DNA from 2 places in the Kribbella sp. NPDC054772 genome. Region 1 is predicted to be linked to the other one. Evidence: riboswitches for the same ligand, from Rfam matches in the RefSeq annotation. Region 1 holds a riboswitch; the other holds the start of a gene.

Evidence for each region. Region 1 has a riboswitch for ZMP and ZTP ahead of ACWGID_RS35095 (glycine hydroxymethyltransferase). Riboswitches for the same ligand answer to the same signal wherever they lie in the genome.
Region 2: linked by a shared signal. The riboswitch ahead of ACWGID_RS20040 (bifunctional 5,10-methylenetetrahydrofolate dehydrogenase/5,10-methenyltetrahydrofolate cyclohydrolase) and the one ahead of ACWGID_RS35095 (glycine hydroxymethyltransferase) in region 1 are both predicted to bind ZMP and ZTP.

Annotation. Positions count from the first base shown of each region.
Region 1 covers NZ_JBSHBJ010000035.1:77,334-84,716, reverse strand. The annotation lists gene ACWGID_RS35115 (SDR family NAD(P)-dependent oxidoreductase) at 1-41, opposite strand, end outside; gene rsgA (ribosome small subunit-dependent GTPase A) at 57-1,124, opposite strand; gene ACWGID_RS35105 (YhjD/YihY/BrkB family envelope integrity protein) at 1,277-2,509, opposite strand; gene ACWGID_RS35100 (acyl-CoA dehydrogenase family protein) at 2,573-4,213, shown strand; ZMP/ZTP riboswitch at 4,211-4,293, shown strand; gene ACWGID_RS35095 (glycine hydroxymethyltransferase) at 4,320-5,786, shown strand; gene ACWGID_RS35090 (DHA2 family efflux MFS transporter permease subunit) at 5,790-7,340, opposite strand.
Region 2 covers NZ_JBSHBJ010000011.1:165,715-173,097, forward strand. The annotation lists gene prcB (proteasome subunit beta) at 1-585, shown strand, start outside; gene prcA (proteasome subunit alpha) at 625-1,485, shown strand; gene ACWGID_RS20030 (NUDIX hydrolase) at 1,482-2,090, shown strand; gene ACWGID_RS20035 (nitroreductase family deazaflavin-dependent oxidoreductase) at 2,104-2,526, shown strand; ZMP/ZTP riboswitch at 2,565-2,649, shown strand; gene ACWGID_RS20040 (bifunctional 5,10-methylenetetrahydrofolate dehydrogenase/5,10-methenyltetrahydrofolate cyclohydrolase) at 2,677-3,537, shown strand; gene aroH (chorismate mutase) at 3,569-3,937, shown strand; gene ACWGID_RS20050 (prephenate dehydrogenase) at 3,934-5,007, shown strand; gene cmk ((d)CMP kinase) at 5,040-5,726, shown strand; gene ACWGID_RS20060 (lysophospholipid acyltransferase family protein) at 5,723-6,463, shown strand; gene der (ribosome biogenesis GTPase Der) at 6,456-7,383, shown strand, end outside.

The DNA of each region.
Region 1 (7,383 bases):
ATTCCTCTGGAAGCGCCTGTGATCAGGACTGCACGATCCATGCCCCGATCCTTTCACTACGGCCGCGGCTTGATGTCCCTGCGGTACGACTTGCTGGCCCGCACCCAGTCCTTCTTCGCCTGCGCACGCACCCGCGCGTCCGCACGACGAGCCATGTACGCCGCCTCGCGCTGCAGCTTCACCCAGCTGTCATAGCGCCGGTACGGCAACGAGCCGTCGTCGAGAGCCGCCCGTACCGCGCAGTCCGGCTCCATCACGTGGGAGCAGTCCTTGAACTTGCACTGCTCGGCCAGCTCCGTGATGTCCGGGAACGCCGCGGCCAGCCCCTCCCCGGACTCCTGCAGACCGATCCCCCGCAGCCCAGGCGTGTCGACGACGACCCCACCACTCGGCAGCACGATCAGCTCGCGCCGTACCGACGTATGACGGCCCTTGCCGTCCTCCCGGATGTCCTGCACGTCCAGCAGCTCGACGCCGGCCAGTGCGTTCACCAATGACGACTTGCCCGCCCCACTGGACCCCAGCAACGCCAGCGTCGCGTCCCCGTCCAGCAACGCACGTACGTCGTCCAGCCCGGCGCCCGTGGTGGCACTGCACACCAGTACGTCGGCGCCGGGCGCGGCACCCGCCACGTCCTCGGCTACGAGCTCGGCGTCGGTGACCAGGTCGGATTTCGTCAGTACGACGACCGGGCGCGCGCCGCTCTCCCACGCCAGCGCCATGAAGCGCTCGATGCGGACGATGTTCGGCTCCGGGACCAGTCCGACGACGATGGCGATCACGTCGACGTTTGCCGCGAGCACCTGTCCACGCGACGACCCGCCGACCTCGGCCCGGATGATCGACGTACGGCGTGGCAGCACCGACTCGACCGTGATGCGGTCGTCGGGCCAGAACCGCAGTACTACCCAGTCCCCGGTGCACGGGCCGGCCTGAGGGTCGGCTGCGATCGCGGCGAGCAGTGCACCGGACCAGCCGGCGCGGACCGGCCCGTCCGCGGTGAAAACGGTCGCCAGGCCTTTGTCGACCCGGGCGACCCGTCCCGGGACCAGTTCGTCCGGGACAGACTGCAGAAGTTCGGCCGTGGAGCTGTCGAGTCCCAGGGCCTGGAGTGTGGCTGACATGCGGCGAACCTTTCGGAGGGTCCGGCCGCGAGATCAGCTCAGCGGACGGACGAGGTGGGAGACAACGGCCCGTCGGGCCAGTTCATAGCTCATGGCGGGTTGCCTCCCTTCCAGTCCTTGCGGTCCAGCCAGGACCGTGTTTCGCGATGCCGTCAGCCTAGGTCGTCGGTCTCACTCTGCGCACCGGATTTTCCGACCGACGCCCGCTTCCGCTCTCCATTGGGCTCCGGCTCCACCGCAGGCGCCTTGGCCTCCGCAGCAGGCTTAGGAGCGGGCTCAACCTCAGGCTTCCGCGCAGGCTCCGCTTCAGGCTTCGGCGCAGACTTCGGCGCGGGCTGCGGTCTCGGCTCCGAGAGCTTCTCGATCTTGCGAGCCGCCTCCGCCTCCGGCCGCTCGTCGGACTCGACCGGCGTCAGCGAGTGCGAGTGCTCGTGGTGCCGCTCCGGCTCGGCCCTCATCACCGGCTCGACCTCGGCGTCCTCGCCTGAACCCGCCTCCGCGGATGCCGCCTTCACCTCGGCGACATGCGCCTTGTGCGGCCACAGCCGGTCCACGACCGCGTTCAAGGCAGCACCGATCAGCACAGCGATCGCGGTCATGTACAGCCACATCAGTACGGCGATCGGCGCGGCCAGCGGCCCGTAGATCGACGTACCGCCGACCGTGCTCTGCAGGATCCAGCGGAGCACGAAGCTGCCGAGGATCCAGATCGACAGCGCCAGGAAGGACCCGGGCAGGTCGGACACCCACGGCGTCCGGATCGGCACCGACAGGTGGTACAGGGTGTTCAGGAAGCCCGCGGACAGGATCGTGACCACCGGCCAGTACAGCTGGTTCAGGAAGTCCAGCCGGTGCGGCAACAAGGCGTCGACCGCGTTCGGTCCGGCCAGCACCAGCGGCAGGACGATCACGCCGATGATCAGCGCGGCGCAGTACAGGCTGAAGGACAGCGCGCGGGTGCGGACGATGCCGCGCTTGCCGCCCATCCCGTACATGATCGTGATGGTGTCGACGAAGACGTTCAGCGCGCGGCTGCCGGACCACAGCGCCAGCACGAAACCGATCGAGATCACGTCCGGCCGGCCGCCGTTCAGCACCTGGTCGAGCGTCGGCGCGATCACGTTCTTGATCGAGTCGTCGGTCAGCGCCCGGGCGGCCAGATCGACGATCTGCTGCTTGATGTCGTTGATCGTCTCGACCTCGAACCACTTGCTCGCGATGTAACCGAGCGATCCGGCGAGCCCGAAGATCAGTGGCGGCAGCGAGAGGATCGCGAAGAACGCCCCCTCGGCCGCGAGACCGGTGACCCGGTAGCGCAGACAGACTCCGATGGTCTGGGTGAGCAGCTTCCAGGTCGTCGCGGGGATCCTGCGAACCCATGTCAAGGAGAGGAAGCTCCCTCTCGCGGGTCCTGCCCCAGAACGTGCCATACCGCTTACCGTACTGACATGGCGGACCCATTCGCGGTAACGAACCAGGCTCCCCCACTGCGGGGCGTGAACTTCTTCACCCGCGACACGGCACTTGGTGACGCTCTGCGTCCGTACGCCGGTCCCGCGGCGGACCTCGCCGCTGACCCCGGTCTGCACCGAATCGGCGAGCTCGCAGGCTCCGAGGAGGCCCTCGCGCTCGCCCTCCCGGCAAATCAGAACCCGCCGGTCCTGCGCACCCACGACCGCTACGGCCACCGCGTCGACGAGGTCGATTTCCACCCCGCGTGGCACTGGCTGATGGAGCGGGCCGTCGGTTTCGGCCTGCAGGCCGCGGCGTGGACCAGCGAGCGCCCGTCCCCGCACCTGACCCGGGCCGCCGGGTTCTACCTGTGGTCCCAGGTCGAGCCGGGCCACGGCTGCCCGATCTCGATGACGTACGCCGCGGTGCCCGCGCTCAAGGCGGACGAGCGGCTCGCGAAGGAGTGGATCCCGCAGCTCGCCTCGACCGAGTACGACGTACGGCGCCTGCCCGCGGCGGAGAAGAACGGCGTACTCGCCGGGATGGGGATGACCGAGAAGCAGGGCGGCTCGGACGTCCGGGCGAACCTGACGACCGCGACGCCGACCGGTGCCGACGGCGAGTATCAGCTCAACGGGCACAAGTGGTTCTGCTCGGCGCCGCAGGTGGACGTCTTCCTGGTGCTCGCCCAGGCGCCTGAGGGGCTGAGCTGCTTCGTCGTACCGCGGGTTCTTGCCGACGGCAACCGGAACCCGTTCGCGCTGCAGCGGCTCAAGGACAAGCTCGGCAACCGGTCGAACGCGTCCAGCGAGGTCGAGTTTCACGGCACCGTCGGGTACCGCCTGGGTGACGAGGGTGCCGGTGTCCGGACGATCATCGAGATGGTCGCGGCGACCCGGCTGGACTGCGTACTCGGCTCGTCCGCGCTCCAGCGGCGGGCGCTCGTCGAGGCGATTTGGCACACGCAGCACCGGAGTGCGTTCGGTGGGTTGCTCGCCGACAAACCCGCGATGCAGAACGTGCTCGCGGACCTGGCGATCGAGAGCGAAGCAGCCACAGCGCTCGGCATGCGTCTCGCCGCGGCAGTCGATGCTTCTCTCGGCGGCGACGAGCAGGAGCGCGCCTTCCGGCGGATCGCGTTGCCGTTGGCGAAGTTCTGGGTGTGCAAGCGGACGCCGTTCATGGTGGCCGAGGCGCTCGAGTGCCTCGGCGGCAACGGGTACGTCGAGGAGTCGGGCCTCCCGCTGCTCTATCGGGAGTCGCCGCTCAACTCCATCTGGGAGGGTTCGGGCAACGTCAACGCGCTCGACGTACTGCGGGCGCTCCGCCGGCCCGAGTCGTTCGACGCCTGGCTGCTCGAGGTCGGCGCCGCGCAAGGAGCCGACGCGCGGCTGGACGCGGCGGTGAACGACGTGCTGCAAGCGCTTGCCGACCTCGAGAACGCCGAAGCCGGTGCGCGTCGGCTGGCCGCCCAGATGGCGCTGTGCCTGCAGGCTTCGCTGCTGATCCGGCACTCGACACCCGCGGTCGCGGACGCGTTCGTCGCGGCGCGGCTGGCCAACGACTGGGGTGGTGTGTTCGGCACGTTGCCGCGGACGACGCCGTTCGAGCAGATCGTCACGCGCGCGATAGGGTGAACGCGTCGCGACTGGCGCGCTGAAGGTGGAGAACCACCGGGGAGCGAAACCCGTCGGCACCGTGCGCCTGGGTGCCTTCGACCCACTGCAAGCAGGAGAGACAACGATGCCTCAACCCACCGACAACACCGCGTCCTTCGACGCCGCCGCCGCGTCGGCAGCGTACAACAACGCGCTGCAGGTGATCGCCGCGGTCGAGCCGACCATCGCCGGCGCGATCCGGTCCGAGCTGGCCGACCAGCGCTCCTCGCTGAAGCTGATCGCGAGCGAGAACTACGCCTCCCCCGCCACCTTGCTGACGATGGGCAACTGGCTGTCGGACAAGTACGCCGAGGGCACCATCGGGCACCGCTTCTACGCGGGCTGCCAGAACGTCGACACCGTCGAGCAGACCGCCGCGGACCACGCGACGGCGCTGTTCGGCGCACCGCACGCGTACGTCCAGCCGCACTCCGGCATCGACGCGAACCTGGTCGCCTTCTGGGCGATCCTGGCGCAGCGGATCGAGTCCCCGGCGCTGGCCGAGGCGGGCGCGAAGCACGTCAACGACCTGACCGACGAGGACTGGACCAAGCTCCGCAAGGCGCTCGGCGACCAGAAGATGCTCGGTATGTCGCTGGACGCCGGCGGTCACCTCACGCACGGGTTCCGGCCGAACATCTCCGGCAAGATGTTCAACCAGCACTCGTACGGCACCGACCCGGAGACCGGTCTGCTCGACTACGACGCGGTCGCCGCGGCGGCGCGTGAGTTCAAGCCGCTGATCCTGATCGCCGGCTACTCGGCGTACCCGCGCAAGGTGAACTTCGCGAAGATGCGCGAGATCGCGGACGAGGTCGGCGCCACGCTGATGGTCGACATGGCGCACTTCGCCGGTCTGGTCGCGGGCAAGGTCTTCACCGACGACTTCGACCCGATCCCGCACGCGCACGTCACCACCACGACCACGCACAAGTCGCTGCGCGGCCCGCGCGGCGGCATGGTGCTCTGCCAGCCGGAGTACGCCGAGTCCGTCGACCGCGGCTGCCCGATGGTCCTCGGTGGTCCGCTCAGCCAGACGATGGCCGCGAAGGCGGTCGCGCTGGCCGAAGCGCGGCAGCCCGCGTTCCAGCAGTACGCGCAGGCGGTCGCCGACAACGCGGTCACGCTGGCCGAGGGGCTGATGAAGCGTGGCGTGAAGCTGGTGACCGACGGGACCGAGAACCACCTGGTGCTGCTGGACGTCTCGTCGTACGGCATCACCGGCCGGCAGGCCGAGTCGGCGCTGCTCGACGCGGGCATCGTGACCAACCGGAACGCCGTACCGCGGGACCCGAACGGCGCCTGGTACACCTCCGGCGTCCGGATCGGTACGCCGGCGCTCACCACCCGCGGGTTCGGTGGCGACGAGTTCGACCGGGTGGCCGAGCTGATCGTGGACGTGCTGTCCGCGACCACGCCGACCACCACGACCGCCGGTGCTCCGTCGAAGGCGAAGTACGTGCTGGCCGACGGGGTCGCCGACAAGACCAAGGCCGCCTCGGCCGAGATGCTCGACAAGTTCCCGCTGTACCCGGGCCTCGAGCTCAACTGATCCTCAACTGATGACTGGCTGCCCGCTCTCGCTCGGCTGAGGGCGGGCAGCTCTCTTCGGCATCAGTACTCCGGCGAGAATCGCGCCGATGACGGCGATCCCGCCGGACACCCACATCGTGGTGTTCAAGCTCGTCATGAAGGCATCGCGTACGTCGTTCAGCAGCCCCGCGGAGCCAGTCTTCGTCGCGACTGCAAGCCCACCGCCGAGACTCTTCTGCACCGCGTCGGCAGCCTGCGCCGGGAGTCCCGTGGTGTCGACGTTGGTGCGGTAGACCGAGTTCAGCACGGTCCCGAGGACGGCGACGCCGACCGTGCCACCGACCTGCCGGAAGGCCTGCAGCAGACCTGACCCGGTGCCGGCCCGCTCCGGGTCGAGGACGCCGAGCGCCGCGTTCATTGCCTGCGGCATCGAGCAGCCGAGGCCGAACCCGACCACCACGAACCAGATCGCCGTGTACCCGTACCCGGTGCCGAGATCGGTGAAGGCCCCGAGCACGAACCCGACCGCCATCACCACGAAGCCGGCCATCACGACCAACCGGGTCCCGACCCGCGCCTCCACCGGCTCGGCGAGCTTCGCACCGATCGTCATGCCACCGATGAACGGCAGCAGCTTCAGCCCGGTGTGCAACGCGTCCGACCCGTTGATGCCCTGGAAGTACTGCGGCATCGTGAACAGCAACCCGAAGATCGCGAACACCGACACTGTCAGCAGTACGGCGCCCCCGGTGAACACGCGCTCGTGGAACAACCGCAGCTCGATCAACGGCGCACTGTTCCGCCGCTGCCAGATCAGGAACCCGGCGATCAGGACGACGGCCAGCGCGAGGAACAGCAGCGTCACGCCACTCGTCCACGAGGTCTCACCGGCCTTCGTCACGCCGTACACGAGCGCGGCCAGTCCGGCACTGGACAGCAGGATCCCGAGCCAGTCGATCGCCGGCCGGTTCGCGCTCCGGCTCTCCGGGACGAGCACCGTCACCGCGAGCGCGGCTAGGAAGGCGATCGGGACGTTGATCACGAAGATCCACTGCCAGCCGGCGTGGTCGAGGAGCAATCCGCCGACGATCGGGCCGAGCGGCATACCGATGCTGTTGGCAACGACGAAGAAGCCGATCGCCTTCTTCCGGTCCACCTCGGTGCGGAACAGCACGGTAATCAGCGACAGCGCGACCGGGACGATCATGGCGGCGCCGATCCCGAGGAACGCCCGGGAGGCGATCAACGCCCCGGCCGAGTCGGACAGCGCGCAGGCGAGCGACGCGAGCCCGAACAGGCTGAGCGCGATCGCAATGATCTTCCGGCGGCCGAACCGGTCGCCGAGCAGACCGGCCGGCAGCAGCAGTGCGGCGAGCACGAGGTTGTAGCTGTTCGCCATCCACTGCAGCTGGCTGGTCGAGGCGTCCAGGTCCTGGGCGAGTGTCGGCAGCGCGACGTTCAGCACGGTGGTGTCGAGGCCGAGGACGAGGACGGCGAGACAGAGTGCGATGAGGACACCGAAGCGGCGGGCGCCGGTGAGCGTCGGCGTGGAGGTGTCGGTGGTCGTGGTCATGGAACGCAAAATATCAGAAGTTTGTGATAGTTGCGATAAATCA
Region 2 (7,383 bases), on a different contig from region 1:
CCGGCCGACGAGTACTCGGCGGTCGCCTTCGCCGGCTCGGCCGGTTTCGGGATCGAGATGGTCCGGCTGTTCCAGGTCGAACTGGAGCACTACGAGAAGCTCGAGGGCGCCACCCTGAGCCTCGACGGCAAGTCCAACCGGCTGAGCGCGCTGATCCGGGGCAACCTGGCGATGGCGATGCAGGGTCTGGCCGTGGTGCCGCTGTTCGCGGGCTACGACGCCGACCTGAAGGGCGGGCGGATCTTCTCGTACGACGCCACCGGCGGTCGCTACGAGGAGCACCACTTCCACAGTGTCGGCTCGGGTTCGCTGTTCGCCCGCGGCGCGCTGAAGAAGCTGTACCGCGAGGACCTGTCCGAGATCGACTGCGTGACGGTGACGATCCAGTCCCTGATCGACGCGGCCGACGACGACTCGGCGACCGGTGGCCCGGACATGCTCCGGCGGATCTTCCCGGTGGTCGGCGTGGTCACCGCGGACGGCTACCGGCGACTGCCGGAGGACGAGGTCGCGGGGCTCGTCGACGCGGCCTGGAGCCAGCGGCACCTGCGGCCAGACGGTCCGGCCGCGGCGTCCCTGACCTGACGCTGTCTTGTCCCCCCGACCGAACTGACAGAGGATTCGATGAGCGTTCCCTTCTACGTCTCGCCCGAGCAGCTGATGCGGGACCGGGCGGATTTCGCCCGGAAAGGCATCGCCAAGGGCCGCAGCGCGATCGCGCTGCAATATGCCGACGGCATCCTGTTCGTCGCGGAGAACCGCTCGCCCGCCCTGCACAAGGTGGCCGAGATCTACGACCGGATGGCCTTCGCGGCCGTCGGCCGGTACAACGAGTTCGAGAACCTGCGGATCGCCGGCGTGCGGCTGGCCGACATGCGTGGGTACTCCTACGACCGGCGGGACGTCACCGGCCGGGCGCTGGCCAACGCGTACGCGCAGACCCTCGGCGCGATCTTCTCCTCCGGCGGTGAGAAGCCGCTCGAGGTCGAGATCCTGGTCGCCGAGGTCGGCTCCTCGACGGCCGAGGACCAGATCTACCGGCTCACCTACGACGGCTCGATCGCGGACGTCCGCGGGTACGCCGTGATGGGTGGTCCGGCCGACCAGGTCGCGGAGTACATCGGCGAGCACTACACCGACGGCATCTCGCTGGCCGGCGCGCTCCGGCTCGCGGTGGACGCGCTCGGCCACGACGGCACCGAGGTCCGGGCGCTGACCCCGGACCAGCTCGAGGTCGCCGTCCTGGACCGGAGCAGGTCCCAGGTGCGGAAGTTCAAGCGAATGACCGAGGAGACCCTCGAGCGGATTCTGTCCGAGTCCCGGCCGGCTGAGGACGCGGCCGGCTCCACGGACTCGGAGGACGGCGAGTCCGCCAAGGCCGAGGACACCACGTCGGCTGAGGGGGACGACACCCCGGTCGCGCCGCCGTCGGACGACGTACCGGTGGCTCCGCCGGACAACTCCGACGACGACCGTCCGCTGTGACGGATCAGCACGAGAACTCAGCCGTCACGGACACCGTGGCGGCTGAGTTGTCTCGGCCCGCCGACCCGGCGCCGTGGGAGTTGCTGGGGGAGGAGAAGGGCTTCCAGCGCTTCCTGAGCGTGCGCCTGCGCACGTACCGGATGCCGGACGGTCGCGAGGTCGAGTGGGACGTGCTCGGTCCGGAGGCCGGGGTGGCGTCCGGGGTGACCGTGCTGCCGCTGACGCCGGACGGGCGGATCGTCACGATCCGGATGTTCCGCGCCGGCCCGGACAGCGTCGTCACCAACCTGCCCGGTGGCCTGGTGGAGCCCGGGGAGGAAGTGGCCGTCGCCGGTGCCCGAGAGCTCGAGGAGGAGACCGGGTACACCTGCGAGACGCTCGACGTGGTCGGCTGGCAGTGGTCCGGTGCGTCGTCGACGTTCCGCAAGTACGTCGCGATCGCGCGCGGTTGCCGTCCCGACGGGAAGCAGCAGCTGGACGAAGCAGAGGACTGCGTTCCGGTCGAGCTGTCCGTGGATGCGTTCCGTGCCGAATTGCGGACACCCGGTGCAATGACCGGAATCGATGCCGCCTATCTGGCGTTGGACTATGCAGGACTTCTCTGAAAGGGACCTTGATATGAGCGACTGGAACGCGAACGTCATCGCGGAGTTCCGGGAGAACGAAGGCAGGGTCGGCGGGCCGTTCGAGGGCGCCCCGATGGTCCTGCTGCACCACCGTGGCCGCAAGAGCGGCGAGGAGTACATCGCCCCGACGATGTACCTGCAGAACGAGACCGATCCGAACGTCGTCTATGTGTTCGCGAGCAAGGGCGGAGCCCCCACGAACCCGGACTGGTACCGCAACCTGATCGCGGCCGGCGACGGCACCGTCGAGCTCGGGACCGAGACGTTCGACGTGAAGGTCAGCGAAGTGACCGGCGAGGAGCGCGACCGCATCTACGCCGAGCAGGCGCGACGCTACCCGGGTTTCGCCGACTACGAACGCAGTACGGCGGGTGTTCGAACGATCCCGGTGCTGGAGCTCAGCCGGACACCGTGACGGGGTGGGTCCGGCCGCCGATCCGGGTCGGTATCCTGAGGGCGGACCGCGACTGGCGCTGAGGTGGACGACCACCGGGGAACGGTCTGCCATCCGGCTTCGCCGCGCGCCTGGGCACTTGTGAACTGACGCCCAGAGGAGTGCGCACAGATGACTGCTGACCTGATGATCGGGACCGACCTGGCGACCGAGATGGTGACCAAGGCCGCCGAGCGGGCCCACGCGTTGCAGGAGCGGACCGGAGTCCAACCGTGTCTCGCGACTGTGTTGGTGGGCGACGATCCCGCGTCGGCGACGTACGTGCGGATGAAGCAGAACCGGTCGAAGAAGGCCGGGATCGCGTCCCGGAGCATCGTGCTGCCGGCCGAGACCACGACCGCGGAACTGGTCGCCGAGATCACCAAGCTCTCCGCGGACCCGGCGGTGCACGGGATCCTGCTGCAGCACCCGGTGCCCGCGCAGATCGACGAGCGGGCCGCGTTCGAGGCGATCGACTCGGGCAAGGACGTGGACGGCGTGACGATGCGGTCGTTCGCCGCGATGGCGTTCGGCGACCCGGGCTTCCGGTCCGCGACCCCCGGCGGGATCATGCGGTTGCTCGAGGCGTACGACGTACCGCTCGAAGGGGCGCATGCGGTGGTGATCGGTCGCAGCCCGATCCTCGGGAAGCCGGCCGGGATGTTGCTGCTGGCATCGAACGCCACGGTGACCTACGCGCACTCCCGGACCCGCGACCTGCCGGAACTGGTGCGGACCGCCGATGTGCTGATCGCCGCGGTCGGGAAGCCGAACTTCGTCCGTGGTGACTGGCTGAAGCCGGGCGCCGTCGTGGTCGACGCCGGCTACAACGAGGGCAATGTCGGCGACGTGCATTTCGAGGAAGCGGCGCAGGTGGCCCGGCTGATCACACCGGTTCCAGGCGGTGTCGGACCGATGACGATCGCGCTGCTGCTGGAGCAGACGGTCGACGCCGCTGAGACGGCTGTCCGCCCTTTGACTACATTGGCCTAAGGTTTGGGGGAGACGACCAAGGAGGCGAGACGTGGCGGTACGGGCGATCCGGGGTGCCACCCAACTGGACGTGGACGAGCGTGAGCATCTGCTCGAGCGGTCCGCGGAGCTGGTGAAGGCGGTCCTGGAGGCGAACGATCTGGAGAACGAGGATCTGATCAGCATCCTGTTCACCGTCACGTCGGACCTGCGGTCGGAGTTTCCCGCCGTCGCGGGACGGCAGATCGGGCTGACCGACGTACCGCTGATGTGCATGCAGGAGATCCCGGTCCCGCACGCGCTACCGCGGGTGGTCCGGCTGATGCTGCACACCGAGACCCCGCGGTCGCGAGACAAGATCCAGCACGTCTACCTCCACGGCGCGGTCGCTCTCCGTCCCGATCTGACCGGCGCCCAGTGAGTGAGCTCCGCGGCCCGGTTCGCGTCGTCGGCACCGGGCTGATCGGTACGTCGATCGGTCTCGCGCTGGCGCGGCTCGGGGTGGTCGTGGAGCTCGTCGACGGGAACGCGGACAACGCGCTGATGGCCGAGCGGATCGGGGCCGGCTCGCGACGGGTCGACATCGAGCCGCAGCTGGTCGTGGTCGCCGTGCCGCCGGATCACGTCGGTGCGGTGATCGCCGAGCAGCTCGTGCAGACCGAACGGTCGGGCGCGGTCGTCACCGATGCGGCCAGCGTGAAGTCCAAGCCGCTCGCCGACGCTCGCCGCCTGACCGGCGACCTCAGCCGGTACGTCGGCAGCCACCCGATGGCCGGCTCCGAACGGAACGGTCCGCTGGCCGGACGTGCTGACCTGTTCGACGGTGCGACCTGGGCGATCACGCCGCACGACACCAGCGACCCCGAAGCGGTCGACCTGGTCCGGCGACTGGCCGAAGCAGCCGGCGCCCGGACCGTCGAGATGTCCGTCGAGGACCACGACCTCGGTGTCGCCCGGGTGTCGCATCTGCCGCACCTGATGTCCGCACTCGCCGCCGGCACCCTCGCGAACGCGCCGTCGTCGCACCTGGAGCTGTCCGGCCAGGGCGTCCGCGACGTCACCCGGATCGCGGCCGGCGACCCGGCGCTGTGGACCCAGATCGTGTCCGCGAACTCGACCGCGCTCAGCGGCCTGCTGGAACAGATCCGCGGCGAGCTCGACCGGCTTCTCGTTGCTCTCGGCAAGGAAGAGGCGGGCGACGAACTGACCGCCATCCTCGGCCAGGGCGTGTCCGGCGCGGTCCGCGTCCCGGGCAAGCACGGTACGCCGCACATCGACCTGGTGACCGTCCTGGTCACGATCCCCGACCGCCCCGGCCAGCTGGCCCGGCTGTTCGCGGACGCGGCCGAGTCCGGCGCCAACGTCGAGGACCTGCGGATCGACCACAGCCCGGGCCGTCCCGTCGGTGAGGTCGAACTGGCGGTCAAGCCCGCCTCCGTGGACCAGCTCGTCGACGTCCTCACCGAGCGTGGCTGGGTGGTCCACCGCTAAGTTTGTCCCCTCGCGACGGTAATCTTCGGGGCATGATCATCGCTGTTGACGGGCCGAGCGGCTCCGGTAAATCGAGCACCGCCCGCGGAGTAGCCACCCGTCTCGGACTCCGGTTCCTGGACACCGGAGCGACGTACCGTGCGGTGACGTGGTCTGCCGTCGAGCGCGGGCTGGATCTGGACGACACGGCAGCGGTCGCGCGGCGCGCCCGGGAGCTGCGGCTGGAGATCAGCACCGACCCGGGTCACCAGTTCGTGATCGCCGACGGAATTGACGTCACGGCCGCGATCCGGGAGCCCCGGATCAGCGAGGTGGTCTCGAAGATCGCCACCAACCTGGACGTCCGCAAGGAGCTGATCCAGCGGCAGCGGGCGATCATCGACGACGCGCAGCCGAGCGGCGGGATCGTCGTCGAGGGCCGCGACATCGCCACGGTGGTCGCGACCGACGCCGAGCTGAAGGTGCTGCTGACCGCCGACCAGGAGGCCCGGATGGCCCGCCGCGGCGCCGAGCTGGCGGCCGGCTCCGTGACCGCGGAGGAGCTCCGCGACCAGATCGTCCGGCGCGACGCCGACGATTCGACGGTGTCCGAGTTCCAGGTCGCCTCCGACGGCGCGGTCACCATCGACTCGACGTACATGACCCTGGAAGAGGTCGTCGACGTGATCAGCCGACTGGCTAAGGAGGCCGAGACAGTTCCGCGGGGCCGGGAGTCATGACGGCCGAGATCGGCCGAGACAAGGATCTGCACAAGGATCTTCCCCGGACGGACGATCTGTCCCCGCAGCCGTACCGGCTGGCGCTGTCGCTGCGGAAGCTGGCCAAGGTGTACTTCCTGCGCAAGTACGACCTGACCGTCCACCACGAGGAGCGGTTCCCGCTCACCGGCCCGCTGCTGATGGCGCCGAACCACCTGAGTCTGCTGGACGCCCCGCTGCTCGGCGCGGTCGCGCCGCGGATGCTGCACCAGCTCGGCAAGATCGAGGTGTTCGGGGGATTCCAGGGCACGTTCCTGCGCCGGGTCGGTCAGATCCCGGTCGACCGGTCGTCGTACGACATGCTCGCGGTCCGGCGCTCGCTGCAGGTGCTCCGCGACGGGCGGGTGCTGAACATCTACCCGGAAGGCACCCGCGGACCGGGGGACTTCAGCCGGATCAAGGTTGGGATCGCGTACCTGGCGATGGTCACGGGCGCCCCGATCCTGCCGGTGGCGCTGATGGGAACACGGTTGCCGGGCGCCGGTGTGGAGGGCCATCCACCGTCCGGGAGCCGGATCGACGTGGTGTACGGCGAGGCTTTCGCCGTCGACCGCGTACCCTTTCCCAGGAGACATTCCGACGTACAAGCGGTCGCCGACCACATTGGCGACGTTCTGCGCGCCCATGTGAGGGCGGCCGTGGAATCTACCGGCCACCCGCTTCCGGGCTGGCGAGACCAGAGGGACCCTGATGACTGACCTGCCCATCGAACTACCGACGCACGACCGCGAGGACTCCGGGCCGTTGCCCGTGCTCGCGATCGTCGGCCGGCCGAACGTGGGGAAGTCCACGCTGGTCAACCGGATCATCGGCCGCCGTGAGGCGGTCGTCGAGGACACCCCGGGCGTCACCCGGGACCGCGTCTCCTACGACGCGAACTGGGCCGGCCGTGAGTTCACCGTCGTCGACACCGGCGGCTGGGACCCGGACGCGGTCGGGATGGCCGCGCTGGTCGCCGCCCAGGCCGAGGTCGCGATCAACGCCGCCGACGCGGTGCTGTTCGTGGTCGACGCCGTGGTCGGTATCACCGACGCCGACGAGGCCGTCGTCCGGGTACTGCGGAAGTCGGGCAAGCCGGTGGTGCTCGCGGCGAACAAGGTTGACGACCAGCGCATCGAGTCCGAAGCGATGAACCTGTGGAGTCTCGGGATCGGCGAACCGTTCCCGGTCTCCGCGATGCACGGCCGCGGCACCGGCGACATGCTGGACGCCGTCCTCGAGGCGTTGCCGGAGGCCCCGGCCGAGCGCGACGGCGAGATCGGCGGACCGCGCCGGGTCGCGATCGTCGGCAAGCCGAACGTCGGGAAGTCCTCGCTTTTGAACAAGGTGGCCAAGGAGGACCGGGTCGTCGTCAGCGACGTCGCCGGCACCACGGTCGACCCGGTCGACGAGCTGATCACGCTCGGCGGCCAGGAGTGGCGCTTCATCGACACCGCCGGCATCCGCCGCAAGGTGAAGAACTCCCAGGGCCACGAGTACTACGCCTCGCTCCGGACCAACGCCGCGATCGAGCGCGCCGAGGTCGTGGTCGTCGTCATCGACTCCTCGCAGTCGATCACCGAGCAGGACCTGCGGATCATGAACGCGGTCGAGGAAGCCGGCAAAGCGCTGGTGATCG